DNA from 3 places in the Nocardioides korecus genome. Region 3 is predicted to be linked to each of the others. Evidence: riboswitches for the same ligand, from Rfam matches in the RefSeq annotation. Region 3 holds a riboswitch; each other region holds the start of a gene.

Region 1 (9,559 bases), on a different contig from region 3:
GCTGGCTCGCGGAGCGGGCGGGCGTGGACAGCGGCACCGACGCCGCCGTGGTGGAGGCGGCGGTCGAGGTGCTGGGGCCGCTCTGGCGCGACCTGGGCCTGCTCGACGAGGAGCTGCGGCTCACCGAGGCGGGGCGCTGGGTGCTGCCGCACGCTCTGCTGGGGATCTGGGGCGCCCACGTCGACCAGCTCGAGGCCGACGCGGACGACCCGTCGGCCGCGGCCGACCCGCTGCCGGACGGGGTGGCGGACGCGGCCCTCGCGCTGCTCGCTCAGGAGCCGACGACCCTGGAGGACCTCGCCGACCGGCTCGAGGTCGACCCCGAGGTCCTGTGGGGCGGGCTGGTCTGGCGCCCGGAGGTCCTCGAGCTGGCGCACGGGGTGCTCGTGCACCTGCCGAGCGTCGTGGACGGCATGGTGCTGACGCGGAGGCTGACCGCGGCCGAGGTCGACCTCGGGGTGGTGGAGTGCCGCAGCGACCTCGGGCCGCTGGCCTACCTGGCGATGGACGGGATGCCGATGGTCGGCGGGGGCGAGGTCCGCTCGCAGACCCGCCGGGGGCCCGCGGACGAGGGGTTCCCGGCCGGGGCCTCGGAGGTGCTCCGCGGCCCGGACGGGTGGCTGGCCGGTCTCGCGGCCGGGGAGCTGGCGGCGTTCCGCCTCGTCGGCGACGCGCTCGAGGTGGGGCCGACCGACGCGGCCGACGACGCCGAGCTGACCGAGCGCCTGGTCGTCACGGCCGAGCGGCTCGCCCACGAGCGGCGCGACGACGACCCGGGGGTGGACTTCTTCGAGCTCGTGGTGGAGGTGCTGCACGAGACCCCCGGCAGCTTCCAGGAGCCCCACCCGCCCCTGACCGAGCTCCTGCGCGACCCGCGGCTCGCGGTGCACGACGACGGGATCGACCTGCCCGGGACGACGGTGGAGCCGGGCCCGGAGTGGCTCGAGGAGGACCAGCACCCGGCGTACGTCGCGTGGCGGGGGTTGCTCGCCGACGCCTTCGTCGCCCGCGACCTCGACGAGGAGCGCCTGACCGAGGTGGCCGGACAGCTGCACGGGACGCTGGCCGACGCGGTGGCCTCGGAGACCTCGGCCGACGTGGTCCGGGCCGCCCCCGTGGTCCAGGCGCTGCTGGTGCGGCACCCCGGCGCCGTCACCATCCACCTGGCGGCCCTGGTCGCCGAGGCCCGGGGCGACGGGTCGGCCTTCCGGACGCTGCTGGGCCAGGCCGTCGAGCAGGACCCGGGCCTCGTGGCGGCCCTGGCCGACCTCGGCGACGTGGCCGCGGTGGCGGGCGACGCGCGCGAGGCCCACCGTCTCTACCTGGCCGCCGGGGTCGATCCCCAGGCCCCCGAGCTGCTGGCTCTGCGCCCCGTGCTCGAGCCGCCGGAGGGGCCGGGCCGCAACCGGCCGTGCCCGTGCGGGTCGGGCCGCAAGTACAAGGCCTGCCACGGGCGCACCGACGCCCACCCGCTCCCGGTGCGCGGCGTCTGGCTGCTGGCGCGGGTCAAGACCTTCCTCCAGCGCGACCTCAACCGCCACGCCCTGGTCGACTGGGCCGTGACCCGGCTCGACGGGGGCGACGACGACGCCGACGAGCTCGAGGACCTGGTGGGCGATCCGCTCACCTGGGACCTCGCGGCGTTCGACGGCGGCGTGCTGCGACGGTTCCTGGACCTGCACGGCGCGTGGCTGGTCGACGACGAGCGCGAGCTGGCCGAGTCCTGGGCCTCCTCGCGACGCCGGCTGCTGGAGGTGCTCGAGGTGCGCGCCGGGGTCGGCGTACGGCTGGGGGACGGGGTGACCGGGGAGTCCCTCGAGGTCCCGGACCGCACCATGTCCCAGCACCTGCGGCGCGGCGACCTGCTGCTGGGTCGCCTGCTCGACGAGGGGGGCGGCGTCCTGCGGTTCTGGGACGACCCGGTCGGCGTGGACCGGCACGTCCACCAGCCGCTGCTGGCGCTGCTGCGCGAGGACGCCGACCCGCGCCTGGTCGCCGAGCTGATGACGCCGCACCGTCGGTCCCTGCTCGCCTGAGGGCGGTGCCACCGGGGGCGTGTCGGTGGGGCCGCCTAGGGTTGGACCCAGGTCGGGGCGCGACGCGCGAGGCGCGGGCGGTGGCCCCGGCCGGGGGAGGGGAGTGGCAGGTGAGCGAGACGTTCGAGGAGTCGGTCGAGCGGGCGTGGGGCCGGTTCGAGGCCGACCTCGGCGACCGCGTCCGAGCCGCCGCCGACGCCCAGGTCGCTGACTCCCGGGCCGCTGGCGCCCGGGCCACCGATGTCCAGCCCGTCACGGTCAGCGCCGAGTCCGCGGGCGAGTGCGAGCCCCACCTGCGCCTGGCGCTGTGGGACGACGAGATCGCCCTCGAGGTCGGCACGGACGTGTTCCTGGCCGACGACGACGACCTCGACGAGGTGCAGCGCGCCGGGCTGCTGGCCCTGGGCTGGTCGGCGCCCGACGGGGTCGACCACCCGACCTGGTGGTGCGACGTGGAGATCGGCGAGCTCGACGCGGTGCTGTCCCTGGTCACGAGCACGCTGCGCGGCGTCTTCGACGTCGTCGACCCCGCGTTCCTCGACGTCGCGCCGCGCCCCGTGCCGGCCGCCGTGGCCGAGGAGGACCACGACGACCTGGTGCTGGGCTTCCCCACGACGACCGGCGAGCTGGCCGCGCTGGTCACCCAGGTGCTCGAGGGGGCGTACGGCGACGGCATCGCGCGCGACGCCGACGGCGACTTCCCGATCTGGACCGGCACGGTGCCGGTGTGGATCACCGCGATGGGCCCCCGCCGGGCGCTGCGCTTCTTCAGCCACGTCGTCATCGAGGTCGGCAACCCGGCGCAGGCCCGGATCGAGGTCGAGATCCTCAACCGGCGCACGCCGCTGCTGAAGTTCCACCTGGCCGGCGACGTGCTGATCGCCTCCTACGAGCTGCCCGCCAGCCCCTTCATCGGACCCACGGTGATGGGCACGCTCGACGAGATCGCCGACATCCTCGACGACCTCGCCCAGGACCTGGCCGACCGGGTCGGGGGCCGGTTGTTCTTCGACGCCGTCCACGAGTCGCACGAGACCCACGAGGCGCACGAGGACGACGGGGCCTGAAGGGTCCCGACGCGCCCGACCGGGAAGGGGCGCTAGGAGGCGAAGTGGCCGCGGTAGTGGTCGCGGTACTGCTCGGCGACCAGGTCGAGCCGGTCCTCGGGGCGGCCCTGGAGCCGGCGTACGCGCAGACGGCCCGCCAGGCAGGACTCCTCGGAGTCGGTGGGGTCGTGCTCGTCGAGGGCCAGCAGGCCGATGTTGAACCAGCGCTCGGCCTCCTCCAGGCGCTCGGCCTGCTCCAGCACCTCGCCGACGACCTCGTGGAAGCTGCCGCGGACGTCGCCCGCGGCCGAGGCCTTGCGCAGCGTCTCGAGCAGGCTCTCGACCTCGTCGTCCAGCCCGAGGGACAGGAAGCAGCCGAGAAGCTCGGCGCGAGGATCGATGGTGACCTCGCCGGGCTCGGCGGCCGAGCGCTCCAGCCAGGTGCGGGCCGCCACCGGGTCGCCGGCCATCAGGGCCTTCTCACCGGCGAAGAACAGCGCCTCGGCGCGCCCGGGGGCGCCGGGCGGGAGGCCGGCCACCAGGTCCTCCACCGCCGTGAGGCAGGCGTCGGGCGGGAGCGTGGACTCCCACTCCTCGAGCTGGTCACAGACATCGTCGAAACTGCCGGTCACCGGGACATGGTGCAACAGATCGCGTCCGATTTCATCCTGCGTGAGGCCTCTCGGGGTTCGTGTCGAGTGTCCTCGAGGGGTTCGGGCACCATGAGGCCATGACGAACCCCGAGCAAGCCGACCGCCGCGGACTGGTCTTCCCGACCGACGCCGAGGGCCGCCGCAGCACCTCCTCCACCGGACGCGCGGTGGTTGCCGACGCGTTGCGCGGGGTGGACGCGACCGGCGCGCGGGCGGCCGAGCAGGCCACGGCGTGGCGCTCGGACTACCTGACGCACATGCGGCGCCTGGTCGAGGCGGGGCTGTCCTCGCCCGACGACGCCGTCACCATCGCCCGTGACGGGCTGGCCTCGCTCAACCGACGCATGCGGGTCGCCGACAAGGCCGGCGAGCACCCGCTCCCGGAGTGGCCGGAGGTGGCGGCCGGCGTCGCGGGCGACCTCGGCGCCGGCCCCGTCAGCGGCGTGGAGGTGATCGGCAACGGCGAGCCGGTGCGCGAGCTGGTGCTGCCCTACCGCGGCGAGCGGCTGCGCGGGCCCGGCGTACGCCGTCGGGTGGAGAAGTGGGTCGCCGCCGGCGTCGTGGAGCCGAGCGTCGGTGAGGCCGTGGAGGCCGTCCTGGACAACCCCGACTGGCTGCGGCTCGAGGGCCGCACCGTGGCCGTCCTCGGCGCGGGCTCCGAGATGGGCCCGCTGCCCGCGCTGATGCGGTGGGGTGCCCGGGTCGCGGCCGTCGACCTGGCCCGCCCCGACATCTGGCGGCGCACCCTCGAGCTGGCCAAGGACGGGGCCGGCAGCCTCGTGGCGCCGGTCGCCGGGGGCGCCTCCGGCCCGCTGGACGAGGTCGCCGGCGTCGACCTGCTCACCGCGGTGCCCGCCGTCGCGCGGTGGCTGGCCGAGCAGCCCGGCGAGCTCGTGGTCGGCAACTACGTCTACGCCGACGGCGCGGTCAACCTGCGGCTCTCCGCGGCCGTCGACGAGCTCACGACGCGGCTCCAGGACGCCCGCGACGACGTCGCGCTCGGGTTCCTGGCCACGCCGACCGACGTGTTCGCCGTGCCGGGGGAGGCCGTCGCCGCGTCCACGGCGGCGTACGAGGGTCGGGGGGCGCGGTCCAAGGTCGTCGGGCGCCCGCTGCGCACGCTGACCGGGGGCCGTCTCCTGCGTCGCCAGTACGTCGCCGGCAGCGACCCCGGCGTCAACGACTCCCTGGTCGCCCAGCAGGGCCCGAACTACGCCCTGGCCAAGCGGGTGCACCGCTGGCGCGCGACCGTGGCCCGCGCCGAGGGGTCGACGGTGTCGATGAACGTCGCCCCGCCGACGCGGACCCGCTCGGTGGTCAAGAACCGCGCGCTGGCCGCGGCGTACGCCGGGGCGCACCGGTTCGGCGTCGAGGTCTTCGACCCGTCCACCTCCAACGTGCTGATGGCCGCGCTGCTCGTGCACGACCTGCACACCGGCGGCGGCCCGCGCCACGAGCACCCCTGGCAGGACGAGGCGTACGCCGCGGCCCACGGGGGTCTGTGGCGCACGGCGTACGCCCCGCGGAGCGCGCTGGGCCTCGCCGCGGTGCTGGGGTACGGCGCGGCCCGGGGCTGAGCGGTCTGCTGGACCGAGGGGTCAGCGGACGCCGATGCGGCGCGAGCAGGAGGGCCAGGCGCCCCAGCCCTGGTTGTTCCTGATCCGGGTGGCGATCTTCACCTGCTGGTAGCGGGAGGCGGCGTGGGCGTCGCGGGCGTACCGCTTGCCGCCGTAGGCGCGCCAGGTGCCGCTGGAGATCTGGAGGCCGCCGTAGTAGCCGTTGTGGGTGTTGATGTGCCACCGGCCGCCGGACTCGCAGTTGGCCAGGCGCTGCCAGGTGCGCATGGTGGCCGCGTCGGCGGAGCCGGCGAAGGAGAGGGTGACCAGGACGGTGGTGACCAGGGCGACCGCGAGAGCGGACGCGAGGGTGCGCAGGCGCATGAGTGTTCCTCCGGGCGCCTGCGGGGTTAGCTGTCGGGTTCGGGCTGGAGTTGCCCGGCCACGTGTGTGGCCTCACCCCAGGACCGGCGCGGTGGGCGCTGGTCCGGTGGAACGTGGGTTCCCCGCTCCTGTCCGCGTGTGATCCGTGGGCCCCTCGCTCCGGACAGGATTGGGCGACGACGGGGGGCGCCCCGGTGCTCCGGGACGCCCCAGACCCTAGACGGGCCACGCGCCGGGCGGCAATGGCACACGCGTGCCATGTGGACCTAGGCGTGCGTGAGGTCGGGCTCGCGCTCGCCGGTGGGCTCGTCGTCGGGCTCGTCGGGCTCGTCGGACTCCTCGGTGGGGTCGGCGAGGTGGGTGCCGACGTACTCCGTCTGCAGGCGCTCGCCCTCGACGTCGACCGAGGGCAGCACCCGGTCCAGCCAGCGGGGGAGCCACCAGGCCTTGTCGCCCAGGAGGTACATCACCGCCGGGATCAGGGCCATCCGCACCACGAAGGCGTCGAAGAAGACCGCCGCGGCCAGTGCGAAGCCGATCGACTGGATCAGCGGGTCGGGCTGGAGGATGAAGGCGGCGAAGACCGAGATCATGATGGTCGCGGCCGCCACGACGACGCGGGCGCTGTTGCGGAACCCGTCGACCACGGCCTCGCGCGCCGACATCCCGTGCACGAACGCCTCGCGCATCCGGGTCACCAGGAACACCTGGTAGTCCATCGCCAGGCCGAACACGATGCCCATCACGATGATCGGCATGAAGCTCACCAGCGGCTGACCCTCGACCAGGCCGAGGTGGCCCTCCTGGAAGATCAGGACCGTGGCCCCGAGCGTGGCCAGGACCGAGAGCAGGAAGCCCAGCGTCGCGGTCAGCGGGACCAGGACCGAGCGGAACACCAGCATCAGCAGCAGGAACGCCAGGCCCACGATGATCAGCAGGTACGCCGGGAGCGCGTTGGTCAGCCGGTCGGAGACGTCGGTCTGGATCGCGACCACGCCGGTGACGCCGACGCTCGTGCCGGAGCGGGCCTCGATGCCCGACTGCCCCGACCGCAGCGTCGAGAGCAGGTCGGTGGTGGCCTGGGCGTCGGGTCCGGTGCGCGGAGTGACCAGCACCTGGGCGCCCGTGCCGGCCTGGTTCATGGCGATGACCTGCGCGTTGGTCACGCCCTTCTCCCGCGCGGCCCAGGAGACGACCTGGCCGATGGCCTTCGAGCGCTCGGCGCGCGAGCCGGCCTCGCGGGCGTCGACGACGACCAGCAGGGGAGCCTCGCGGCCGGGGCCGAAGGCGCTGGAGATCAGGTCGGAGGCCTGCCGCTGGGTGGTGCCCTGGGCGGCGGTGGAGTCGGTCGGCAGCGCCAGGTGCAGGTCCTTGGCGGGCACGGCCAGCGCGCCGAGGCCGACCACGACCAGCAGGAGCACGACGACCGGCGCGCGACCCACGAGCCGGGCCCAGCGGACGCCGTTGTTGAGCGCGAGCCCGTGGGCGTCGTGCTTGTCCTCGCGGCGGCGCACCCGGCCGGCGAAGGCCTTCTCGCCGAGCATGCCGAGCACGGCGGGCAGCAGGGTGAGGGCGACCAGCACGGCCATGAACACGGTGCCGGCGGCGGCCAGGCCCATGCTGGTCAGGAACGGGATGCCGACGACGCTGAGGGCGGCCAGCGCGATCAGGACGGTCAGGCCGGCGAACACCACGGCCGAGCCGGCGGTGCCGACCGCGCGGCCCACGGCCTCGGAGCGCTCGCGGCCCCGCCGCAGCTCGTTGCGGTAGCGGGCCAGGATGAACAGCGTGTAGTCGATCCCGACCGCCAGGCCGATCATCGTGGCCAGGATCGGGGTGGTGGTGCCGATCGTGGTGAAGGCCGTGGCGCCGGTGATGCCGAGGATGCCCAGCCCCACGCCCACCAGGGCGGAGAGGATCGGCAGGCCGGCGGCGACCAGCGAGCCGAAGGTGATCATCAGGACGACCAGGGCCACGCCGATGCCGACGAGCTCGCTGGTGCCGCCGGTCTCGGGCACGGCCTGCATGCCCGAGCCGTTGACCTGGGCGTCGAGGCCGGAGGCGCGGGCGTCGGCGAGGTCGGCGAGCAGGGTGTCGCGGGTGTACGTCGTGACGTCGGCCACGGACCCCACCGCGAAGGTCCACGTGATGGTGCCGGTCCGGCCGTCGGCGCTCAGCGGGAGCAGGGCCTTGGCGTTGGCCTGGGCGACCGGCTTCGGGGTGCCGCCCTTGACCGACTCGCTGACGGCGCGCTGGTACTGCGCGTCCGAGGCGCGCACCGGGTTGACCAGCCGCACGTCGCGCGGCATCTGGGTCAGCCGGGAGAGGTCGGCGACGAGCGCGTCGACCTTGGCGGCGTACTCCTTCTCGCGCAGGGTGTGCCCCTGGGGCGCCGCGACCACGACGGTGAGGCTGGCCTGGTCCTGGGCATCGGGGGTGCCGGGGAACAGCTCCTTCTGGAGGTCCTGGGCCTTGAGCGAGGGGATGCCGGGGATGGAGAAGCTGTCGACCATCGGCTTGGAGATCGACGTGGCGACCACCCCGATGCCGATCAGCGCGATCAGCCAGGCGGCGACGAAGACGGGCCAGCGGCGGAACGCGGTGCGGCCGAGGCGGTAGAGCAGGGTGGCCATGGGGGGCTCCAGGAGGTCAGGGAGGGGAGGCGCAGGGGGAGGGCGGGAGGCAGGGACGGGGTCAGCGGAGCAGGTCGCGGGCGGTGGCCAGCGAGTCGAGGAAGAGCGGGGCGAGGTCGGCGCCGTGGTCACCGGTCAGGAACCGGTCCATGGACAGGTGCAGGCAGGCGACGACGACGGCCAGGGCGACGTCGAAGCGCCCCCGGTCGTACGCCGACCCCTCGCGCTGCTGGACGAACTCCTGGCAGGACTCGACCAGCTCCTGGAGCCGTTGCAGCGCCAGGGCGAGCAGGCGGGGGTGGGCGTGCAGGGCCTCGCGACCCAGCGCGACCTGCTCGGGGGTCTCGGGGTTCTGCTGCAGGATCTCGACCACGAGGGTGGCCAGGTCGTCGACCAGGCTGCCGTGGGGGCCGCCGGCCACGAAGGTCTCGAAGAGCTCCGGGGTGGGGCTGGGGAACGGGCCGAGGACGGCGTCGTCCTTGCCGGGCACGTAGTTGAACAGGGTGCGCCGGGAGACGCCGGTCTCCTGGGCGAGGTCGTCCATCGTGAAGCCGTCCAGGCCGTGCTGGACGGTCAGGCGGCGGGCCACCTCGGTGATCCGCTGCGCGGTCTGCTGCCGCTTGGCCGTGCGCAGGTCGGGCGCGGCGTTCGGAGCCGTGGTTGCACTCTGGGTCACGAAGTGCAGTTTTGCACTCAGGTGGGCGTGAGTGCAAAAGGTCGGGTGGTGGTGTGCGTCACGCCCGGGTGGGCCGGCGCCCGCGGGGGCGGGTCGGTGAGCCCTAGGATCACGGGCATGTCTGAAGGCGCCGTCGGGTCCGGTCCGCTCCAGGTGCGTCGCGCGGGCGTCCTGCTCCACGTCACCTCGCTCCCCGAGGGTGACCTGGGTCCGGGGGCGCACGCGTTCGTGGACTTCCTGGCCGACGCCGGCGTGAGCGTCTGGCAGGTGCTGCCGCTGGTGCCGGTGCACGAGGACGAGGGGTCGCCGTACAACTCCCTCTCGGCGATGGCCGGCAACCCGCTGCTGATCAGCGCCGAGCTGCGCGACGAGGCGGGCCTGGGGTCGGTGGCCGAGCTCAGCGAGGAGCAGCGCACGCAGTTCGAGGTGTGGTGCGAGCAGCAGCCCTGGCTCGAGGAGTACGCCGAGTTCACCGTGCTGCGCGAGCTGGCCGGGCGCACCTCGTGGCTCACCTGGGAGCCCGGCCTGCGCGACCGCGACCCCGAGCGGGTCGCCGAGGTGCTCGCGCCGGTGGC
Region 2 (9,559 bases), on a different contig from region 3:
GTCGCCCCGCTGCTCGGGGTGCCGCTGCGCACCCGCGTCGCCGACGCCGCCCGCTACCCCGACCCCGACGGCTGCGCCGACACCGTCCTGGCCGTCCACCTGCTCGAGCACCTCGACCCCGACCACGGCGCGCGCGTCGTGGCCGAGGCGGTGCGCCTGGCCCGCCGCCGGGTGGTCCTCGCCGTCCCGCTCGAGGACGAGGCCGACGAGACCTGGGGGCACGTCCGCACCGTCACCCTCGACGACCTGCGCGCCTGGGGCCGTGCCACCGGGTCGGCGTACGAGGTCCACGAGCACCACGGCGGCTGGCTGGTCGTCGAGACCGGCTGAGCCACCTCAGCCCGCGACGTACGGGATCGTCTGGGGGCCCTCGGGCAGGACGCAGACCCGCGACGCGGGCCCGGCGTCGTGGAGCGCCCGCAGGACGGTCTCGGCGACGTCGTCGGTGTGGCCGAGGTGGGCCGAGGCGAGGTCCGCGGCCGAGAGGTACGACGACCGCACCACGACGCGGGCGTGGGACTGGACCTTGGCCTGCACCTGGACCTGCCACTGGTCGGGCACGGTCTGCTCGCGCGCCGAGATGTCGGCCAGCAGCGCCTCGGGGGAGGCCGCCGAGGCGAGCACCTCGCGGTAGGAGCCGTGGTCGGGGAAGCCGTCGCGACACTCCGCGGCCGCCACGATCACCCCGCCGGGCCGCACCACCGTCATCCCGGCCGACATCCCCTTCACGGCCTGGTAGAGGTTCTGGTCCAGCGGGTAGCCCGCGTTGGTGGTCACCACCACGTCGAAGAGCGAGGGCACCGGCTGCATCGCGAGCCGCCGCGAGGCCTCGCGGGCCGCGGCGTGCATCTGCGGCAGGGCGCCACCGAAGGCCTCGACGATCCGCTGCTCGCGGTTGAGGACCACGTCGAGCCCGAAGTCGACGGCTCCGACGGCCGCGACCACGGCCCGGATGTCGTCGTGGACCGGGTTGCCCTCGCACACCGCCCAGGTCGCGCGCGGGTCGCCGATCCGCTTCGCGTCGTGCAGCGTCAGCACGGTCTCGAGGCCGGCCAGCCCCGGCGCGACCAGCTTGGGCCCGCCAGAGAAGCCGGCGAAGAAGTGTGGCTCGACGAAGCCGGTGGTGATCCGCACGTCGGCCTCGACCCACTCGCGGTTGAGGAGGACCGGGACGTCGCGACCGTGGCGACCCAGCCACACCAGCGAGGCGTCGTCGCGGGCGTCGTGGTTGACCACGCGCACGAGGTCGGCGGCGTCGCCGAGCATCGCCCGGATCTCCTCGGGGGTGTTGCCGCGGTGGGTGCCGGTGGCCACCAGCACGACCACGTCGTCCAGGGCGACGATCCCCTCCAGCTCCTCGAGCACGGCCGGGATCATCAGGTGCCGCGGCTGGGGGCGGGTGCCGTCGCACATCGAGATGGCGACGGTCTGCCCGGGGCTGACCAGGTCGCGCAGCGCCGGCCCGGCGACGGGGTGCCGCAGGGCGGAGCGCAGCAGGCCGCGCTGGTCGGCCGGGGCGTCGGCGTACGTCGGCTCCACGACCGTGGTCCGGTCGGCCGGGAGCTCGACGTCGAGCCCGTCCTCGCCGTACGCCAGGTGGACGGTGGTGGTCGCAGACGTCATCCCTCCACCCTGCCACGCGCCGCCGGCGTCAGATCACCCCGAGCTTGGACCCCTCGTAGACCGCCTCGGCCCGCCGCGAGACCCCGAGCTTGCGCAGCACGTTGCCGACGTGGAACTTCGCGGTCGTCTCGGAGATGTAGAGCCGCGCGCCGATGTCGCGGTTGGACAGCCCGTGCGCGAGCAGCAGGAGGACCTCGCGCTCGCGGGCGGTCAGACCGCGCTTGTCGTCCTGGGCCGGGGCGTTCAGGCCGCGGACCATCGCGGCGGCCGACCGGGCGTCGAAGGCCGACTCCCCGCGCGAGACGTCGCGGATGGCCCGGATCAGGCCGGAGGTGTCGACGTCCTTGACGACGTAGCCCTTGGCGCCCGCCCGGATCGCCCGCAGCACCAGCTGGTCGTCGAGGAACGTGGTGAGCACGAGCACGCCCACGTCGGGGTGCCGCTGGGAGAGCTCCGCGCACAGGTCGATGCCCTCGCTGTCGGAGGCCGAGGACAACTTGAGGTCCATCAGCACGATCCGGGGCCGGGTGCGGTCCACCTCCGCGAGCGCCGCCGAGGCCGAGGACGCCTCCCCCACCACCCGCAGGTCGGACTCGCGCTCCAGGATCGAGCGCAGTCCCTGCCGCACGATCGCGTGGTCGTCCACGAGCATCACGTCGACGGTCGCGCGTTCGGACGGGGCGTGCGGGGGACTCAACGTGGCCATGGTGGGACCTCCTGGGACGGCTCTCGCCGGGTGGGTGGGCGGTGGGGCGGGGGGCCGACCAGCGCGGCGATCGTGCCGGGCACCTCGGGGACCGGCAGCGGGAGCGGCAGCCGGATCTCGACGCGCACGCCGCCGATCCGCGCGCGGCGGAAGGCCACCGTGCCGCCGAGGGCGGTCGTGCGGGTCTCGATGTTGGCCAGGCCGCGGTGCCGCCCGTCGGCCGGCATGCAGCGCTCCAGCGTCACCAGCCGCCGCAGCCGGGCGGGGTCGCCCTCGCCGTCGTCGGAGACGGTGACCAGCAGCTCGTCGGGCCGGTAGCGCAGCAGCACCGCCGCCCGGGTGGCGCGGGCGTGGCTGGCCACGTTGAACAGCGCCTCCCCGACCGCGCGGGCGATCTCGTGGTCGGCGTCGGCGGGCAGCGGCTGGGGCTCGCCGCGGGTGCGGACCGTGACCGCGAGCCGGCTCTGGTGGTGCTCGGTCACCGCCCGCACGAGCTCGGGCAGCGTCGAGACGGTGTCGGAGTGGGACTGGTGCAGGGCGTAGATCGCGCGCCGCAGCTGCTCGACCGCCTCCTGGCTCAGCTCCTTGGCCGTCTCCAGCTGGGCGACGACCGGGGCCGCGGGCTCCCCCAGCGCGGCGGCGTCGCCGCGGGCGACCTCCACGGCCATCCCCGCGGACAGGACGTACTGGCTGACGCTGTCGTGCAGCTCGCGGGCGATCCGGTGCCGCTCGGTGTCGATCAGCTCGCGCTGGTGGGCGACCTGGAGCCGTTGCTCGACCTCGCGCAGCTCGGCCGTGCGGGCGGCCAGGCCGCGCGCCTGCTCGGTGGCCTCGTCGTAGAGCATCTGGGCGCGGCGGTGCAGCGCCAGGCCGGACTGGTACTGCTCGGAGGTGTGCAGCGAGACGGCCGCCTGGTTGGCGAGGATCCGCAGCACCGAGAGGTCGCCGGGCTCGGGGTCGTCGCGCAGCCCGTGCAGCAGCACCAGGCTCCCGACGCGGCGCCCCTCCAGGGTCATCGGCACCCGCACCCAGCCGTGCTCCTCGATGGAGGGCCCGTCGTGACCCGAGCGCACGGCCGCCAGCTCACGGCGTACGCCGTCGGGGAGCTGGTCGTCCTCGTCGTGCACGTGGCCGGCGGCGTCGCGGGCCAGGAAGCGGGGCCGGGCGCCGCGCAGCTGGCCGTCGACCAGCGCGAGCACCGTCCAGCGGGCCTCCAGGTGGGCCGCCGCCGCGCGGGTGACCTCCTCGAGCAGGCCGCGAGGTCCCTCGACCGTGCGCACCACGGCACGCGAGATCGAGTCCATCGCGCGCACCGCGGCGGCCATCCGCTCGTCGGAGCGCACGTAGGCGCGGTAGTAGGACCGCTTGCCGGACCTGACCCCGGTCAGCGTGGCCAGGCTGGGCCGCGGCGCGCGCGTCCGCTCCGACGACGTCCGGTCGGGCGGGACCCTCTCGGAGCGGGGCTGGTCACGGGCGGACGACATCGACCTACAGCGCCTCGCGGAACAGCCGCAGGACGTCGGTCTCGTCGGCGGTGCGCGGGTTGGTCGAGAGGCACGCGTCGTCGAGCGCCGTGCGGGCCATCCGCTGCACGTCGGCCTCCTGCACCCCGAGGTCGCGCAGGCCGCGGGGCACGCCGACGTCGTCGGCCAGGCGCCGGACGTGCGCGGCCAGCAGCTCGGCCGCCTCCTCGCCGGGCAGCCCGTCGACCTGGAGGCCGGCGGCCTGGGCGAGCGCCACGAACCGTTCGGGCGTGGCACGCGCGTTGTAGCGGATCACGTGCGGCAGCAGCACCCCGTTGACGACGCCGTGGGGCGCGTCGAGCAGCCCGCCCACCTGGTGGCTCATCGCGTGGGTGGCGCCGAGGATCGCGTTGGTGAAGGCCAGGCCGGCCTCGAGGCTGGCCTGGGCCATCTTGGCCCGGGCGTGCTCCTCGCGGGGGCTGGTCATGGTGGTGCGCAGGTGGCCCACCACCAGCCGCACGGAGTTGAGCGCGTGGATGTCGGCCAGCGGGTTGTGGGCCAGCGAGACGTAGGACTCGATGCCGTGGGTCAGGGCGTCCAGCCCGGTCGCCGCGTTCAGCGCCTCGGGCATCGTGGTGAGCAGCCGCGGGTCGGTCAGCGAGATGTCGGGCACCAGCGCGCGCCCCATGATCGTGATCTTCACCGACCGGTCGGTGTCGGTGACGATGCAGAACTGCGAGACGTCGGCGCCGGTCCCCGAGGTGCTCGGGATCATCATCATCGGCGGGATCGGGCGGGTGACCTGGTCGACCCCGGCGTAGTCGAGGATGTCGCCCCCGTCCTGCCAGCTGCTCGAGAGGATCGCGACGCCCTTGGCCGCGTCGATGCACGAGCCGCCCCCGATGCCGATCAGGACGTCGCACCGCTCCTCGGCGTACTTCTCGTACGCCGCGCGGACCTCGTGGTCCTTCGGGTTCGGCGTCACCTGCGACCAGACCACCGGCTGCAGCCCGACGGCCCGCAGGTGACCCAGCAGCACCTCGACCCACCCGGCCTCGATGATCCCGGGGTCGGTGACCACCATCGGGCGGCGCGCGCCCAGCCGCTGCGCGGCGAAGCCGGCCTCCTCCAGGGCCCCCAGCCCGAAGACGACCTCGGGGGCGTGGAACTTCGCCACCTGCGACCCCGAGGTCACCGCCGAGGGGGGCCGGGCGGGCTCGCCGACGCCGGAGGGGGCCAGCGTCGTGCCCGAGGTCGAGGTGGGGCTCATCGGCGTTCCAATGTGGGGAGGACCCGAGGCTACTCCGGCTGTCGAGCCCCGCCGGGGCCCGTGCGAGCGCCTCGGCGACCCCGCCGGGGCGGGCGGCGGGGAGGCCCTCGGCGCCCGCTCGCGGACCGGCGGCGTCACCGGCCGGTCTGCGGCGAGATCTCGGCGCGCACCTGGCTGATCCCCGTGCAGGGGAACTCGCCGCGGCGCGCGTGCTCCTCGATCAGCTGCGGGTCCTCGGTGTCGTAGACGCAGTAGAGCTTGTCCTCGGTGACGTAGGACTGCACCCAGGCGATGTCCGACATCCCCTCCAGCACCTCGTTGGACTTCGCGCTGATGTCGTGCAGCTCGGCGTCGCTGAGCTGCCCGGCACCGGGCAGCTCCCTCTCGATCACGTAGCGGTTCACGTCGGCTCCCTGGCTGGTGGCGGTCGTCACAGGCTAGGACGCGACCACCGCCGCGGCACCCGTCCGCCCGGGGCGGTCCGCACCTCCCCGACCGGGCAGGTGGTGTGGCTCGGCTGGCTACGGTGGCGGCCAGGGAGCACGGCACCGAACCGACAGTCAGGGGCACCACCATGAGCACCGCACCGCAGGACCGCACCGCCGACCAGTCCGAGGTGGCCGACCAGTCCAAGGTGGTGGAGCTGATGCGCGAGGACCGCTTCTGCATGCTCACCTCGGTCGGCTCCGACGGACGCCTGCACTCCCACCCGATGACGCCCCAGCAGGTCACCGACGAGGGCGACGTCTGGTTCTTCATCGACGCGACCAGCGGTCAGGCCGCCAACATCGAGGCCGAGAAGCGGGTCAACCTCGCCTTCTCCGACGGCTCCACCTGGGTCTCGGTCGCCGGCCACGGGCGGATCCGCGACGACCGGGCCAAGATCGACGAGCTGTGGAACCCGATGGTCGCCGCGTGGTTCCCCGACGGCAAGGACAGCCCGGACGTGCGGCTCCTGGAGGTCGAGTCGGACTCGGCGGAGTACTGGGACACCCCCGGTGGCCGGGTCGCCTCGGCGCTGGCCTTCGTGAAGTCCCGGATCACCGGTGACCGCCCCGACGTCGGCGAGAGCGGCACCGTCGAGCTCTGAGGCATTGCGGAACTGCGGAGTCCCGGTGACCTGAGCCACAGGGCTGGTGTACCTTTCCGGGGTCGATCACACCCCGGGAACGCCGAGTCCTGCCCGTCCCGGGGTGCCACCTGACTCCAGAGGGCAGGAGTGGGGGACCCACAGGTTCAACGTGCACCGCGTCCGGAGAGATCCGGGCGCAGCGCACTCGGGGTGAAGTCACCGCCAGGTGACGGAGCATTTCAGGGAACTTTCCAGCTCCAACCCGACAGCTGACCTCACAGGCGTGGAAAAGGACCCCCCATGCCCGTCAGCCTGCCCGTACGCCGTTTTCTGCTCAACCCGCTCCTCACGCTGATGCTCGTCATCGCCGCCGTGGCCCTGAGCCCGGCCCCCCAGGCCTCCGCCGCCACTACCTCCCGCGTGGCCCGCGCCACCGACATCGCGCTGCACCAGGTCGGTGACCCCTACCGCTACGGCGCCGCCGGGCCCGGCTCGTTCGACTGCTCCGGCCTGCTCTACTACTCCTTCCGCCGCGCGGGCATCAGCATGCCCCGCACCGCGTCGGCCCAGGCGGCCCGCGCCCGTCACATCCCGCGCAGCCACCTGCGTCGGGGCGACCTGATGTTCTTCACCAGCGGCGGCCGCGTCTACCACGCCGCGATCTTCCTGCGCTGGATCCACGGTCGCGCCCAGCTGCTGCACTCCCCCCGCACCGGCGAGCGCGTCAGCCGCACGATGGTGTGGACCAACAGCTGGTTCGGCGCGACCCTGCGCGGCTGACCGGCACCTGCTCCTCCCGCACCCGATCCACCGGCCGCCGCCGACTCACCGGCGGCCGCGCAACCGCCGCCCCGACACGGGTCCACGTGACCGTGCGGGGCGGCGGTCGCGTCCTACGCTGCGTCCATGACCATCCAGGACCGCCAGGAGCGCGACGAGCGTCAGGACTCCGCCCGGCTGATGGACGATCTCTTCGAGGCCTCGCCCGCCCCCGCCGTGCGGACCTCGGCCACCGCGGTCGCGGGCTTCGACCTCGGGCTCGTCGCCCTGGTCGCGACGCCGTTCGCACCGCTCGTCGGACTGGCCTGCCTGGCCGCGGTCCTCGCCGTGGTCGTCTCGATCACCGGTCTGGCGCGCGCCAGCCGACGTGACGTCTCGGGCGCGCAGCTGGCCGCCCTCGGCCTCGTCCTGGCGCTGGTCGTCGCGCTGCTGGTCGGCCTGCGCTACGCCGGCATCGACACCACCGTCGGCCCGGGCGTGGGCCAGACCGTCCGCGACGTCGTGCACGCCCTGGCCACGCTGGTGCCCGCGCCCCGCTAGACCTCCCGGCTACTCGGGCGGGGGACCCTCGGTCCGGCGCTCCGCGAGCCGACCCAGCCCGGCGTCCAGGCTGTCGCGCACCTGGGTGATCCGGTCGGAGAACCGACCGTCGGTGCGGTCCTCGATCGACCCGGTGAGCCGGTCCAGCACGCGGTCCACGTCGTCGCGGTGGTCGTGGGCGAGGTCGCCGGCCGTCTCCACGGCGCGCCGCAGGAGCTGCTCGCCGTTCTCCACGGCGTCGTTGAGGCGGCGGTCGAGGTCGAGCTCGTCGATCTTCTGCTTCAGGGTCTCGCTGATGCTGCTCATGGCTCGTCTCCTGTGGGGGCCGGGACCCTCCAGGATGCCACGGGCCCCGTCAGCGGGTCAGTAGCCGCTGGGCCGCGACGGGGTGGTCAGCCAGTCCCGGAAGAGCGTGTCGAGCTGCTGGCCGCTGATCCGCTCGGCCAGCCGGGTGAAGTCGGCGGTCGAGACGGTGCCGTAGCGGTGCTCGCGCGCCCAGGCCCGCAGCACCGCGAAGAAGGGACCGTCGCCGATCCGCTCGCGCAGCACCTCCAGCGTCATCGCGCCCCGCAGGTAGGCCGGCCCGAAGAGGTCCTTGGGGTCGCTCAGGGCGGCCGGGGCCGGGGACCAGAGGTCGGAGGACGCTCCGTTGGCGGCGTACGCCGAGCGGAAGGTCGCCGCGGTCGAGTCCCCGCCGTGGTCGGCGTCCCACAGCCACTGGGCGTAGGTCGCGAAGCCCTCGTTGAGCCAGATGTCGCCCCAGTCGCCGGGGGTGACCGAGTCGCCGAACCACTGGTGGGCCAGCTCGTGGACCTCCTCGGAGGAGTCCACCGGGCCGGGGAACACCGGCCGGTCCTGGGTCTCCAGGGCGTAGCCCACGTCGAGGGTGTGCGCGACCAGGCCGCTGCTGGAGAACGGGTAGGGCCCGAACTTCTGCTCGCCCCAGCGCACGATCTTCGGCAGCAGGGTGCGGGCCGCGGCCTGGGTGCCGAGCGAGGGCTGCACGAACGACCAGACCGGGAGGGTGCGCCCGGCCAGCGTGCGCAACGAGGACCGGTAGACCCGGTAGTCGCCGATCGAGACCATCGCCAGGTAGCTGGCCATCGGCTGGGTCCCGCGCCAGGTCCACGTCGTCCGGGCGCCGTGCCGGGCCCTGCCCGCGAGCACCCCGTTGCCGGCCACGGCCAGGCGCGAGGGCGCGGAGACCACGAAGGTGTAGGTCGCCTTGTCGCGCGGGGTGTCGTTGCCCGGGAACCAGGTCTTCGACCCGACCGGCTCGTTGACGGTGGTCGCCCCGTCCGGGGTCCGGATCCACCCCTCGCCGGTCCCGTCGGGGTCGGTGTGGCGGTGCGGCGTCCCGGCGTACGACACGGTGGTGGTGAAGGTGCCGCGCACCGCCCGCGCCGGGGTCACGACCAGCTCGTCGCCGTGGCGGACGAACCGGGCCGCCCGACCGTCGACGCGCACGGAGCGCACGGTGAGCCCCTCGAGGTCCAGGGAGTACGACGACAGCGGGCGCAGCGCCCGCGCCGTCATCCGGGTCGTCGCGGTGATGCTGCGATCCGCGCGGTAGGCGAGCTGGACGCGGTAGCGCAGCGCGTCGTAGCCGCCGTTGCCGTCGTCGGGGAACAGCGAGTCACCCGAGGTGGTCGCGCCGGCGACGGGCGCCGGGTCGCTCGCGGTCGCGGCGCTCCCGACGGCACCGACGGCCAGCAGCGGGAGCGCGGTCGCAGCGGCTGCGAGCAGGGACGTCGTACGGCGCACGGGGATCCTCCAGGGGGTGACTGGGACCAGCCTCCCAGACTCCCGGTCCTACGACAGCAGCACGACCCACCGGGCCCAGCCGTCGATCCTCAGCGGCTCGGAAAGGCCTCGTCGAGGAAGGTCGTCCGGGCTGCGAGCCAGTGACCTTCACCCGTCGGGGCGAAGCCGAGGTCCCCCGCCCGGACGGTCGAAGACGCCGTCCGCACCCAGCGAGCGCCGCGCAGCTCGGCCACGTGGCAGGCGGCGCGCAGGCAGGTCAGGGCCAGGAGCTCGCCGACATCGACGCGCTCCTCCACCGAGATGACGACCGTGCTCTCGTCACCGGCACGGATGGCAGTGGC
Region 3 (9,559 bases):
TGGCCGAGGAGGTGGGGATCACCTTCTGCTTCGCCGCCGCGTTCCACCCCGCCATGCGGCACGCGGCCGTCCCGCGTCGCGAGCTCGGCATCGGCACGACCTTCAACTTCCTGGGCCCGCTGGCCAACCCCGCCCGACCCGACGCCCAGGCGATCGGGTGCGCCGACCTGCGGATGGCCCCGGTGATGGCCGGCGTCTTCGCCCGGCGAGGCGTCGACGCGTGGGTGTTCCGCGGGGACGACGGGCTCGACGAGCTGACCACGACGACGACCTCGCAGGTCTTCGAGGTCACCGAGGGCGACGTCGTCGCGCACACCGTGGATCCGTCGGACCTCGGCCTGGCCCGGGGGACCGCGGAGGCGCTGCGCGGGGGCGACGCGGCGTACAACGCGGAGGTCGTGCGCCGACTGGTGGCGGGCGAGCGCGGACCGGTGCGCGACGCGGTGCTCCTCAACGCCGCCGCGGCGCTGGCCGTGCACGAGGCCGGCCCGGGGACCCTGCTCGAGCGCCTCGCCGCCGGCCTGGCGCGCGCGGAGGAGTCGGTGGACTCCGGCGCCTCGCGGGCGCTCCTCGAGCGTTGGGTCGCCGCGACCCGCTAGCGGCCGCGCTCGGACCTCAGTCCAGGCCGAGCGAGAACGCGGACTCCAGGTCGTGCTTGGAGAAGGTGCGGAAGGCGATGTGGGTCTCGGTGGCCAGCACGCCGTCGACCTTGTTCACGTTGTCGGCGATCACGCGCGCGACGTCCTCGTGCTCGCGCACCCGGACCAGGGCGATCAGGTCGATCTGCCCGGTGACGCTGTAGACCTCGCTGACGCCGTCGACGGCGGCGATCGCCTCCGCGACCTCGGGGATGCGGGCGACGTCGGCCTTGACGAAGGAGATGGCGGTGATCATGCGGGTCAACGTACCGCCACGGTCGTCCTCCCGGGGCCGCCGCGAGCCGGTGATGAGGGCCGTCAGGGCTGGTGCACGGTGGCCAGCGGACGGCGCTCGTCGAAGGGCACCAGGGAGGCCCGGGAGGTCTCGACGGCGTCGTGGACCGCGAGGTGCCGCTGGGCCCCGGCCAGCGGGCACACCCACTCACCCTCGACGTGCACCAGGCGCACCCCGGGTTGCTCGAGCCAGCGCAGGATCTGCTCGGACTCCGCGGCCGTCGCCGCCGGCGTCGGCCCGGGCCCGCCGGTGACCGTCTCGGCGGACTCGCGCAGCTGGCGGACCCACTCGCCGGCGTGGGCGTCGGGGGGGATCACCCCGGCCGCGGCCAGTCGGCCGTGGCGCACGACGTGGACGGCCCACCGGCGGTCGTCCTCGCGTCGCGCGGCGACGAGCTCGCTGCACGAGGCCAACGAGCCGAGCCGCTGGGTGCGCGAGGCCGCCCGGAGGAACGCGGCCAGGCGGTCGCGGTGGGTCCCGGCCTCCTCGAAGCGCTCGCCGGCGGCCAGGGCGTCCATCCGCGCCGCGATCACCTCCACCACCTCGTCGGGCCGCTCGGTGAGGGAGGACCGGACCCGGGCGACGACCTCCGCGTAGTGCTCCACCGAGGAGGACCCGTCGCACGGTGAGGCGCACCGCCCCAGCTCCGCCAGGACGCAGGCCGAGCGGGTGGGCACCAGGGGCAGCCGCCCGCTGCACTGCCGGATCGGGAAGGTCTCGTGGAGCGCCGCGAGGCAGGTCTCGGCCGCGCGGCGCGACGCGAACGGCCCCAGGTAGTCGGCGCCGTCCTCGACCACCTGGCGCACCAGGGAGAGGCGGGGCCACGGCTCGACGGTGAGCTTGAGCCAGTGGACCTTGCCCGACCGCCGGCTGCGCCGGTTGTAGCGCGGCTCGTGCGCGGCGATCAGCCGCAGCTCGCGCACGCCGGCCTCGAGAGGGGTGGCGCACTCGATGCCGGTGACCGACGCGGCCAGCCCGACCATCTCGCCCATCCGGGAGCGCTGCTCCGAGGCGGTGAAGTAGCTGCGCACCCGGGTGCGCAGGTCCCGCGAGGTGCCCACGTAGAGGACGCGCTGCTGCTCGTCGCGGAACAGGTAGACCCCGGGGGAGTGCGGGAGGTGCTCGGCCAGGTGCCGCTTGCGGCGCACGGCCGGGGCGACCCGCGAGGTGAAGGTCTGGAGCTCCTCGAGCGTGTGCACCCCGAGACCCCCCAGGCGCTCCATCAGCCCGTGGAGCACGTCGACCGTGGCGCGGGCGTCCGACAGGGCCCGGTGGTCGGGGGTCGTCGCGGAGCCGAAGGCGACCGCGAGCGAGCTCAGCTTGCAGTTGGGCGCGTCGTCGCGGGTCACGACGCGGCGGGCCAGCCGGGCGGTGTCGACCACCTCGAAGGCCGGCCAGTCGCGGCCCTGCTCGGCGGTGAAGTGCTTGAGGAACCCGATGTCGAAGGGGGCGTTGTGGGCGACCAGGACGCACCCGCGTGCGAACTCCAGGAACGCGGGCAGGGCCACGTCGATCGACGGGGCGGTGGCGACCATGGAGTTGGTGATCCCGGTGAGCACCGCGATGAAGGCGGGGATCTGGGCACGGGGGTTCACCAGGGTCTGGAACTCGCCCAGGACCTCGCCCCCGCGGACCTTCACGGCGCCGATCTCGGTGATGCCGGCACCGCCCTGGACCGAGGCGCCGGTGGTCTCGAGGTCGACCACGCAGAAGGTGACGTCGCGCAGGGCGCGCCCCAGCTCGTCGAAGCTCATCTGTGCCGACCACCTGCTCATGGGACGACCGTAGGCACCCCCACCGACACGACCGTGGAGACGCGGCCGAGAGGTCTTGTCGGTGGTCGCTGCTGGAGTCGTGGCACTGCTCGACCCGCACCCCCGACGGCCTTCCCCTGCTCCTGCCGTCACCCACCGCAAGGAGATCCCCATGAGCGTCCGCATCGACTGCGACACCTGCCTCGTCCGAGGCCTGTCGTGCCACGACTGCGTGGTCACCGTCCTGCTCGGCCCCCCTCCCGAGCTCGGCTTCGACGCCGAGGAGCAGCAGGCGCTCTCGGTGCTCGCGGACTCCGGGCTGGTGCCTCCGCTGCGCATGGTGACCCCGGTCGCGGGACCCGCCGTGGAGTCGGCGTGAGGGCCTCGGGTGTGGCGAAACGCACACGCATGGAGCGGGACGAGGTTTGGCGTCGGGGCGACCCACGCCTAGTGTGAGGCGCTATTGGCCTCCGGACCAGGGCACCACAAGGTGCACTCGGAGGCCGCGCCGAGTCTGACCGGTCGCCCTCGGATGCGACCGTTCGGAGCCGGGGACCCAACGTTCCTGGGGTGAATCCGGACCTCGCTCGCCACCACAGTGGCGGCAGGACCGGTAGGGCTTTCTTTGGGCCCGAACCCGTCAGCTCACCTGGTAGGCGTCCAGACAAAGAGGAGCCCGACCTCTCTTGAGCGCCGGTCACAGCCACCCGTTTGCCCGCACGACTGCAGGACTCGCCGTCACCCTCACCATCGGTGGACTCTCCATCGCCTCGGTGAGCCCGGCCTCCGCAGCTCCCGACACCAGCTCCATCGGCGCCGCCAAGTCGCGCGCCGCCACCCTGTCCCACCAGGCCGACCTCGCCCGAGGTCGTCACCAGGCGGTCGAGACCTCGCTGACCCAGGCCCGCAAGCGCCTCAAGGGCATCGACACCTCGATCGCGCGCAGCAAGCGCGTGGTGACGCGCCTGCAGTCCGAGATCGCGTCGATGGCCGTGGACGGCTACCAGTCCGCCGGCGGCACCTCCGACCCGGCGACGCCCCCGGTCCTCAAGACCCCGGGCTCCACGACCCTGCTGACCGGCGTCGCGGCCGTCAGCGAGGACACCGGTGGCCGCACCGAGCGGATCGCCAGCACCACCGAGTCGATCGCCGAGCTCGCCACCCGCGAGGCGGGCGCGACCGTGCAGGTCACGCGGCTGGCGGCGCGTGAGGCCACGCTCCAGCGCCAGGCCACGTCGGCCAGCGCCGGCGCGAGTGCCGCGCAGGCTCGGGTGAGCACCCTCGAGCAGCAGGCGGCCGAGGCCGCTCGCAAGAAGGCCGAGGAGGCCCAGCAGAAGGCCGTCGTGGCCCACGGGCCCGCCGTGGCCTACGCCCTGGCGCAGGTCGGCAAGGCCTACGTCTGGGGTGCCTCGGGCCCGAGCGCCTTCGACTGCTCCGGCCTCACGATGGCCGCCTGGTCGCAGGCCGGCGTCTCGCTGCCGCACAACGCCGCGGCGCAGTACAACACCGGCCGGCACATCTCGGAGAGCGAGCTGCAGCCCGGCGACCTGGTGTTCTACTACAGCGGGATCAGCCACGTCGGGATGTACATCGGCAACGGCAAGATCGTGAACGCGCTCAACCCGGGCACCGGTGTGAAGATCTCCGGTCTCCACGACATGCCGTACGTCGGTGCGGTCCGTCCCGGCTGAGTCACCTCGAGGCGCCCGTCCCACCGGGGCGGGCGCCTCGGCACGCCCACCGGGTGGGCTCCTGCGCCGACGGGCCCTCGTGCCCCTCTCGGCGCTCCTCGCCGTGCTGTGCCTGCTCCCGGCCTGCTCGAGCGAGACCGACCTCGCGCCCCCGCGCCCGTCGACGACCGCGCAGCCGGACCACTCCGGCCCCGCCCAGGCCGCGCTCGACGCCCTGGAGAACGCCTTCGCCGCCGGCTCGTCCCGGGCGGCGGCCGCCGTGGCCGCACCGGGGTCGGCCGCGCTGCTGACCTCGCTGGGCCGCAACGCCCAGCAGCTCCGCGTGCGTGACGTCGCGCTGCGGTACGTCGACGACGCGGCGCCCCTGTCGGCCTCCCAGCAGGCGGCCCTCGGCGATGGCGCCTGGCGCGGGACCATCGAGCTCTCCTACCGCTTCGCCGGCGTCGACCGGCGCACGGCCAGCATGGACACGTCCGCGGTGTTCGTCCCTCGGGGTGGCCGCGCGCTGGTGGCGTCCTTCGGGGGCGACGGAGCCCGTACGCCGCTCTGGCTGCAGACGGGCCTCGCGGTCCGGCACACACCGGGCACGCTGCTGGCCGTCGCGGGACCGGACGCCGGCCGCTACCCGACCCTGGTCGCCCGGGCCCTCCGTCAGGTCCGTCGCACGCTGCCCGCCTGGAAGGGGCCGTTGGTGGTCGAGGTCCCGCGCACGCGCGACCAGCTGGACACCGCGCTCCACGACTCGTCGAACACCTACGACGACATCGCAGGCGTGACCACCACCGAGGACGGGACCCTCACGCCCGGGTCGCCGGTCCGGGTGTTCCTCAACCCTGACGTGTTCGGCCGTCTGGAGCAGCGGGGGGCGCAGGTCGTGATGAGCCACGAGGCGACCCACGTCGCCACCGGCGCGACCTTCGTCAGCATGCCCACCTGGCTGCTCGAGGGCTTCGCCGACTACGTGGCGCTGCGCGGGACCGGCATCGGGGTCCAGACCGCCGCCTCGCAGATCCTCGCCCGCGTGCGCCGCGACGGACCGCCGGACGGCCTGCCCACCCGCGCCGATCTCGCCCCGACCGCCACCGGCCTGGGGGCGACCTACGAGGAGGCGTGGCTGGCCTGCCGCTTCCTCGGGCAGCGGTTCGGCAACGCCGGGATGGTCCGCTTCTACGACGCGGTCAGCGGCGGCGAGCCGGTCGCGCGCGCGTTCCGCACCGTGCTGGGCACCACCCAGGCGAGCTTCGTGACGGGGTGGCGCGCGGACACGTCGGCCCTGGCGCGCCAGGCTCGCGTGGCACGCTGACCGGGTGTCCGCACCTGCCCCTGCCCCACCCTCCGACGACACGCCCCGGGGCGCCCGTCCGCCCGCGACCGCGACGTCGGTCCGGTTGTCCTGGTGCCTGGTCGGGGTGGGCGCCGTCGTGCTGGCGGTGCTCGCGGGTCTGCTGGTGCCGTGGTCGTGGGTGCCCGGCGGTCACGTGGTCCCCGTGCCGGCACGCGAGGTCTTCAGCGAGCGGCAGATCAGCCGCGGCGAGGCCTACTCCTCGCTCCAGCGACACCTCGGCTGGGCCTCCCTGGTCGTCTCGCTGGCGGTCGCGCTGGTGCTGGGGCTGACGCGCCTGGGGGCCCGGGTCGTGCGGGTGCTGCCGGGACCGTGGTGGGTCCGGGCGACCCTGGGCGCCGGGCTCCTCACCGCCGCCGGCACCCTGGCCACGCTGCCGTTCGGGGTGCGGGCGCGGCAGCACGCCCTGGACTACGGCCTCACCCGGCAGCCCCTCGCGGGCTGGCTCCAGGACCAGGCGTCGTCGCTGCTGGTGACGTGGGTGATCGCCGCGCTGGTGGTGCTGCTGGTGGTGGGCACGGCGCGCCGCTCCCCGCGTCGCTGGCCGCTGTGGACGGGAGTCGCCGGGGCCCTGCTGACGGTGCTGGGCTCGTGGGCCTACCCGGTCCTGGTCGAGCCGCTGTTCAACCACTTCACGCCGCTGCCGGCCGGTCCGTTGCGCACGCGCATCCTGGAGCTGGCGGCTCGCGAGCACGTGCCGGTCTCCGAGGTGCTCGTGGCGGACGCGTCCCGGCGTACGACGACGCTGAACGCCTACGTCTCCGGCTTCGGCAGCACGCGGCGGGTCGTGCTCTACGACACCCTGGTCGAGGACGTCCCGCAGCGCGAGACGCTGGTCGTGGTCGCCCACGAGCTCGGGCACGCCCGCCACCAGGACGTCGTGCTCGGCACCGCGCTGGGGGCCGCCGGCGTGCTGGTCGCCAGCGGGCTGGCGGGCGTCGTGCTCGGTCGGCGTCGGGTGCTGCGGCGCAGTGGCGTCGAGGGGGTGGGGGAGCCCGAGGTCGCGGCCCTCGTGCTCGCACTGGTGGCGATGGGCACGCTGTTGGCGAGCCCGGTCGAGAACACGATCAGCCGTGCGATCGAGGCGCGCGCCGACCGGGCGTCGCTGGCGGCGACGGGCGACTACCGCGGCTTCGAGCGGATCCAGGCGGGCCTGGCGGCCCGGTCGCTGGCCGACCCGGAGCCGCCGGCGTGGAGCCAGTTCTGGTTCGGGTCCCACCCCACCGCGCTGGAGCGGGTGGGGCTGGCCCGAGGGGTGGAGCAGGTGGCGCGAGCACGGCGGTGACCCAGGACGCGGTCGAGCCCGGCCCGGTCACCGTGAGGTGACGCGGACCGGGCTCGAGGGACGGGGCCGGCTGGTGTCAGGCCGACGGCCGCCCGGGACCGGGTCGGACCGAGGTCAGGCGCACTTCGTCGTGCTGGTGGCGGTCCCGTTGTTGGTGGAGACCTTGGTGCACGTGGACGAGAAGATGCCCGAGATCATGCCGCCGAAGAGGAAGACGACGGCGACGATGAGGGCGGCGATGCCGGCGACGAGGAGGCCGTACTCGACGGCGGAGGCGCCGTCGTCGTTGCGGCGGGCGGTGGCGGAACGAAAGAGCTCGAGCATGATGGTGTCCCCTCGGGTGATGGTGGGCGTGTCCTGGTGACCCGCTAGGACAACGTTCTCAAAACGGACGAATCCCGACATCAGGTGTCCGGTTGATTGTGAATAGTCCCTGTGGGTGATGCATGTATTAGTCACCTTGGAAGGACTCGGCACACATGAGATCGAGCCCGGCCCGGTCACCGTGAGGTGACGCGGACCGGGCTCGAGGGACGACGACCCACCACCCCCCGGTGTCGCCGACGCGGTGCTCGGCCACGTCGGCCAGGGGCCGTCGTCCGGGTCCTGCGCACGTGGTTGCGCAGGAGATGTGGTGGCAGGGCCTACCGGGAGATCGGCAGGTGCCCGTGCGAGGGTGAGGTCGTCAGCACTTGGAGTTGGCGGCGGCGGTGCCCTTGCCCGCGATGGTGCCGCAGGTGTTGTTGAAGATGCCGGAGATCATGCCGCCGAAGAGGAAGACGACGGCGACGATGAGGGCGGCGATGCCGGCGACGAGCAGGCCGTACTCGACGGCGGAGGCGCCGTCGTCGTTGCGGCGGGCGGTGGCGGAGCGGAAGAACTCGAGCATGGTGGTGTCCCCTCGGGTGGTGGTGGCGAGCCCCGGTGGCCCGCTTGGGATAAGTCTCTCAAATCAGACGAATATGGACATTAGGTGTTCGGTCAGACCTGGGTAGTCCGTCCGGGTCATCTCGGGCTAGTCCACGTGGGGCGGGAGGTCGTCGGTGCGGGTGCCTCCTGGTGGAGACGCAGTCGCGCCCGGCCCGGCCACCGAGAGGTGACCGCGCCGGGCGCGACGGGTGGCGATCGATGCGTGCTCGACGACTCCAGCTCAGCAGGTGCCGGTGGTGGTGGCGGTGCTGGCGGAGCCGGCCTTCACCTTGCCGCAGGTGTTGTTGAAGATGCCGGTGATCATGCCGCCGAAGAGGAAGACGACGGCGACGATGAGGGCGGCGATGCCGGCGACGAGCAGGCCGTACTCGACGGCGGAGGCGCCGTCGTCGTTGCGGCGGACGGTGGCGGAGCGGAAGAACTCGAGCATCGTGGTGTCCCCTCGGGAAGTAGTCGGCCGACCCTGTGGTCCGCGTGAGACAACTCTCCTAAATCAGACTATTCGGAACATCGGACGTCCAGTCGGTTCGCCATGACCCAGATGGGTGATTTGTCCGTAGTCCTCCGGGGTGGCCGACGTGAACGCGGTCGCGCCCGGCCCGGCACCGCGAGAGGGTGCCGGACCGGGCGCGTGAGGTGTCAAGAACCACGGGTCCCGATGTGTCGCGTGGGTGTCGCTCGGCCGTGACGTCAGGGCCGCGGTTCGGCCCTGCGTGCGGGGTCACGCAGGGGCGGTCTGGCGGTCGCCTAGCAGTTGCCGGTGGTGGTCGCGGAGCTGGCGGAGCCGGCGTTGACCTTGGCGCAGGTGTTGTTGAAGATGCCGGTGATCATGCCGCCGAAGAGGAAGACGACGGCGACGATGAGGGCGGCGATGCCGGCGACGAGCAGGCCGTACTCGACGGCGGAGGCGCCGTCGTCGTTGCGGCGGGCGGTGGCGGAGCGGAAGAACTCGAGCATGGTGGTTTCCCCTTGGATGTAGTGGCCGACAGACCGAGCTGCGACGGTTGCGTGGAACAAGTGTCGCAAAACGGACAAGCCGGGGCATCCCCTTTTCAGAAAAACCTCTGGTCGCCACGGGTGGTTCTGAGGTAGTCCGTTCGGGTGGTCACCCGCCCGCGGACTCCCCGATCAGACCCAGGCGCATGGCCGTCATCAGGGCCTGGGCTCGGTTGGCGGCCCCGAGCTTGTCGTAGATGCGACCGATGTGGCTCTTGGCAGTGGACTCGCTGAGGAAGAGGCGGCTCGCGATCCCGGACACCCCGAGGCCCTCGGCGAGCAGGTCGAGCACCTGGCGCTCGCGATCGGTCAACCGCGGGGCCGAGGTGCGGCGGCGTCGCAGCAGCGCGGCCGGGAGGTCGGCGCAGGCGAAGGTCAGGGGGGCCGTGGCGGCCTGGCGCGCGGCGCTGAGGACGTGGGCGGTGGGCGAGTCCTTGCCGACGAACGCGGAGGCGCCGGCGTCCATGGCGGCGAAGAGCTGCTCGTCCCCGGCGTACATCGTGAGCACGACGAGGCCCATCGATCGGCTCTCCTGACGCAGCGAGCGCACGAGGTCGAGACCGGAGCCGTCGGGCAGCCGGACGTCGGTGACCACGACGTCGGGGCTCAGCTCGTGCGCCCGTGCCAG

What was found. Region 3 has a riboswitch for cyclic di-AMP ahead of ACYVDA_RS17640 (C40 family peptidase). Riboswitches for the same ligand answer to the same signal wherever they lie in the genome.
Region 1: linked by a shared signal. The riboswitch ahead of ACYVDA_RS04740 (transglycosylase family protein) and the one ahead of ACYVDA_RS17640 (C40 family peptidase) in region 3 are both predicted to bind cyclic di-AMP.
Region 2: linked by a shared signal. The riboswitch ahead of ACYVDA_RS01185 (C40 family peptidase) and the one ahead of ACYVDA_RS17640 (C40 family peptidase) in region 3 are both predicted to bind cyclic di-AMP.

Annotation. Positions count from the first base shown of each region.
Region 1 covers NZ_BAAGZO010000002.1:299,961-309,519, forward strand. The annotation lists gene ACYVDA_RS04720 (SEC-C metal-binding domain-containing protein) at 1-2,036, shown strand, start outside; gene ACYVDA_RS04725 (T3SS (YopN, CesT) and YbjN peptide-binding chaperone 1) at 2,147-3,103, shown strand; gene ACYVDA_RS04730 (hypothetical protein) at 3,136-3,714, opposite strand; gene ACYVDA_RS04735 (hypothetical protein) at 3,813-5,312, shown strand; gene ACYVDA_RS04740 (transglycosylase family protein) at 5,334-5,675, opposite strand; cyclic di-AMP (ydaO/yuaA leader) riboswitch at 5,677-5,861, opposite strand; gene ACYVDA_RS04745 (MMPL family transporter) at 5,942-8,308, opposite strand; gene ACYVDA_RS04750 (TetR/AcrR family transcriptional regulator) at 8,370-8,984, opposite strand; gene malQ (4-alpha-glucanotransferase) at 9,102-9,559, shown strand, end outside.
Region 2 covers NZ_BAAGZO010000001.1:252,573-262,131, forward strand. The annotation lists gene mftM (mycofactocin oligosaccharide methyltransferase MftM) at 1-330, shown strand, start outside; gene larA (nickel-dependent lactate racemase) at 337-1,623, opposite strand; gene ACYVDA_RS01160 (MadR family response regulator transcription factor) at 1,652-2,329, opposite strand; gene ACYVDA_RS01165 (MadS family sensor histidine kinase) at 2,317-3,813, opposite strand; gene ACYVDA_RS01170 (iron-containing alcohol dehydrogenase) at 3,818-5,062, opposite strand; gene ACYVDA_RS01175 (DUF4242 domain-containing protein) at 5,197-5,466, opposite strand; gene ACYVDA_RS01180 (pyridoxamine 5'-phosphate oxidase family protein) at 5,637-6,152, shown strand; cyclic di-AMP (ydaO/yuaA leader) riboswitch at 6,223-6,431, shown strand; gene ACYVDA_RS01185 (C40 family peptidase) at 6,435-6,914, shown strand; gene ACYVDA_RS01190 (hypothetical protein) at 7,041-7,454, shown strand; gene ACYVDA_RS01195 (Rv0909 family putative TA system antitoxin) at 7,464-7,760, opposite strand; gene ACYVDA_RS01200 (M1 family metallopeptidase) at 7,818-9,218, opposite strand; gene ACYVDA_RS01205 (hypothetical protein) at 9,308-9,559, opposite strand, start outside.
Region 3 covers NZ_BAAGZO010000009.1:141,203-150,761, reverse strand. The annotation lists gene trpD (anthranilate phosphoribosyltransferase) at 1-599, shown strand, start outside; gene ACYVDA_RS17655 (Lrp/AsnC family transcriptional regulator) at 616-894, opposite strand; gene ACYVDA_RS17650 (DEDD exonuclease domain-containing protein) at 957-2,708, opposite strand; gene ACYVDA_RS17645 (hypothetical protein) at 2,860-3,066, shown strand; cyclic di-AMP (ydaO/yuaA leader) riboswitch at 3,184-3,361, shown strand; gene ACYVDA_RS17640 (C40 family peptidase) at 3,374-4,378, shown strand; gene ACYVDA_RS17635 (hypothetical protein) at 4,458-5,681, shown strand; gene ACYVDA_RS17630 (M48 family metallopeptidase) at 5,686-7,005, shown strand; gene ACYVDA_RS17625 (Flp family type IVb pilin) at 7,120-7,329, opposite strand; gene ACYVDA_RS17620 (Flp family type IVb pilin) at 7,691-7,894, opposite strand; gene ACYVDA_RS17615 (Flp family type IVb pilin) at 8,156-8,365, opposite strand; gene ACYVDA_RS17610 (Flp family type IVb pilin) at 8,683-8,892, opposite strand; gene ACYVDA_RS17605 (response regulator transcription factor) at 9,041-9,559, opposite strand, start outside.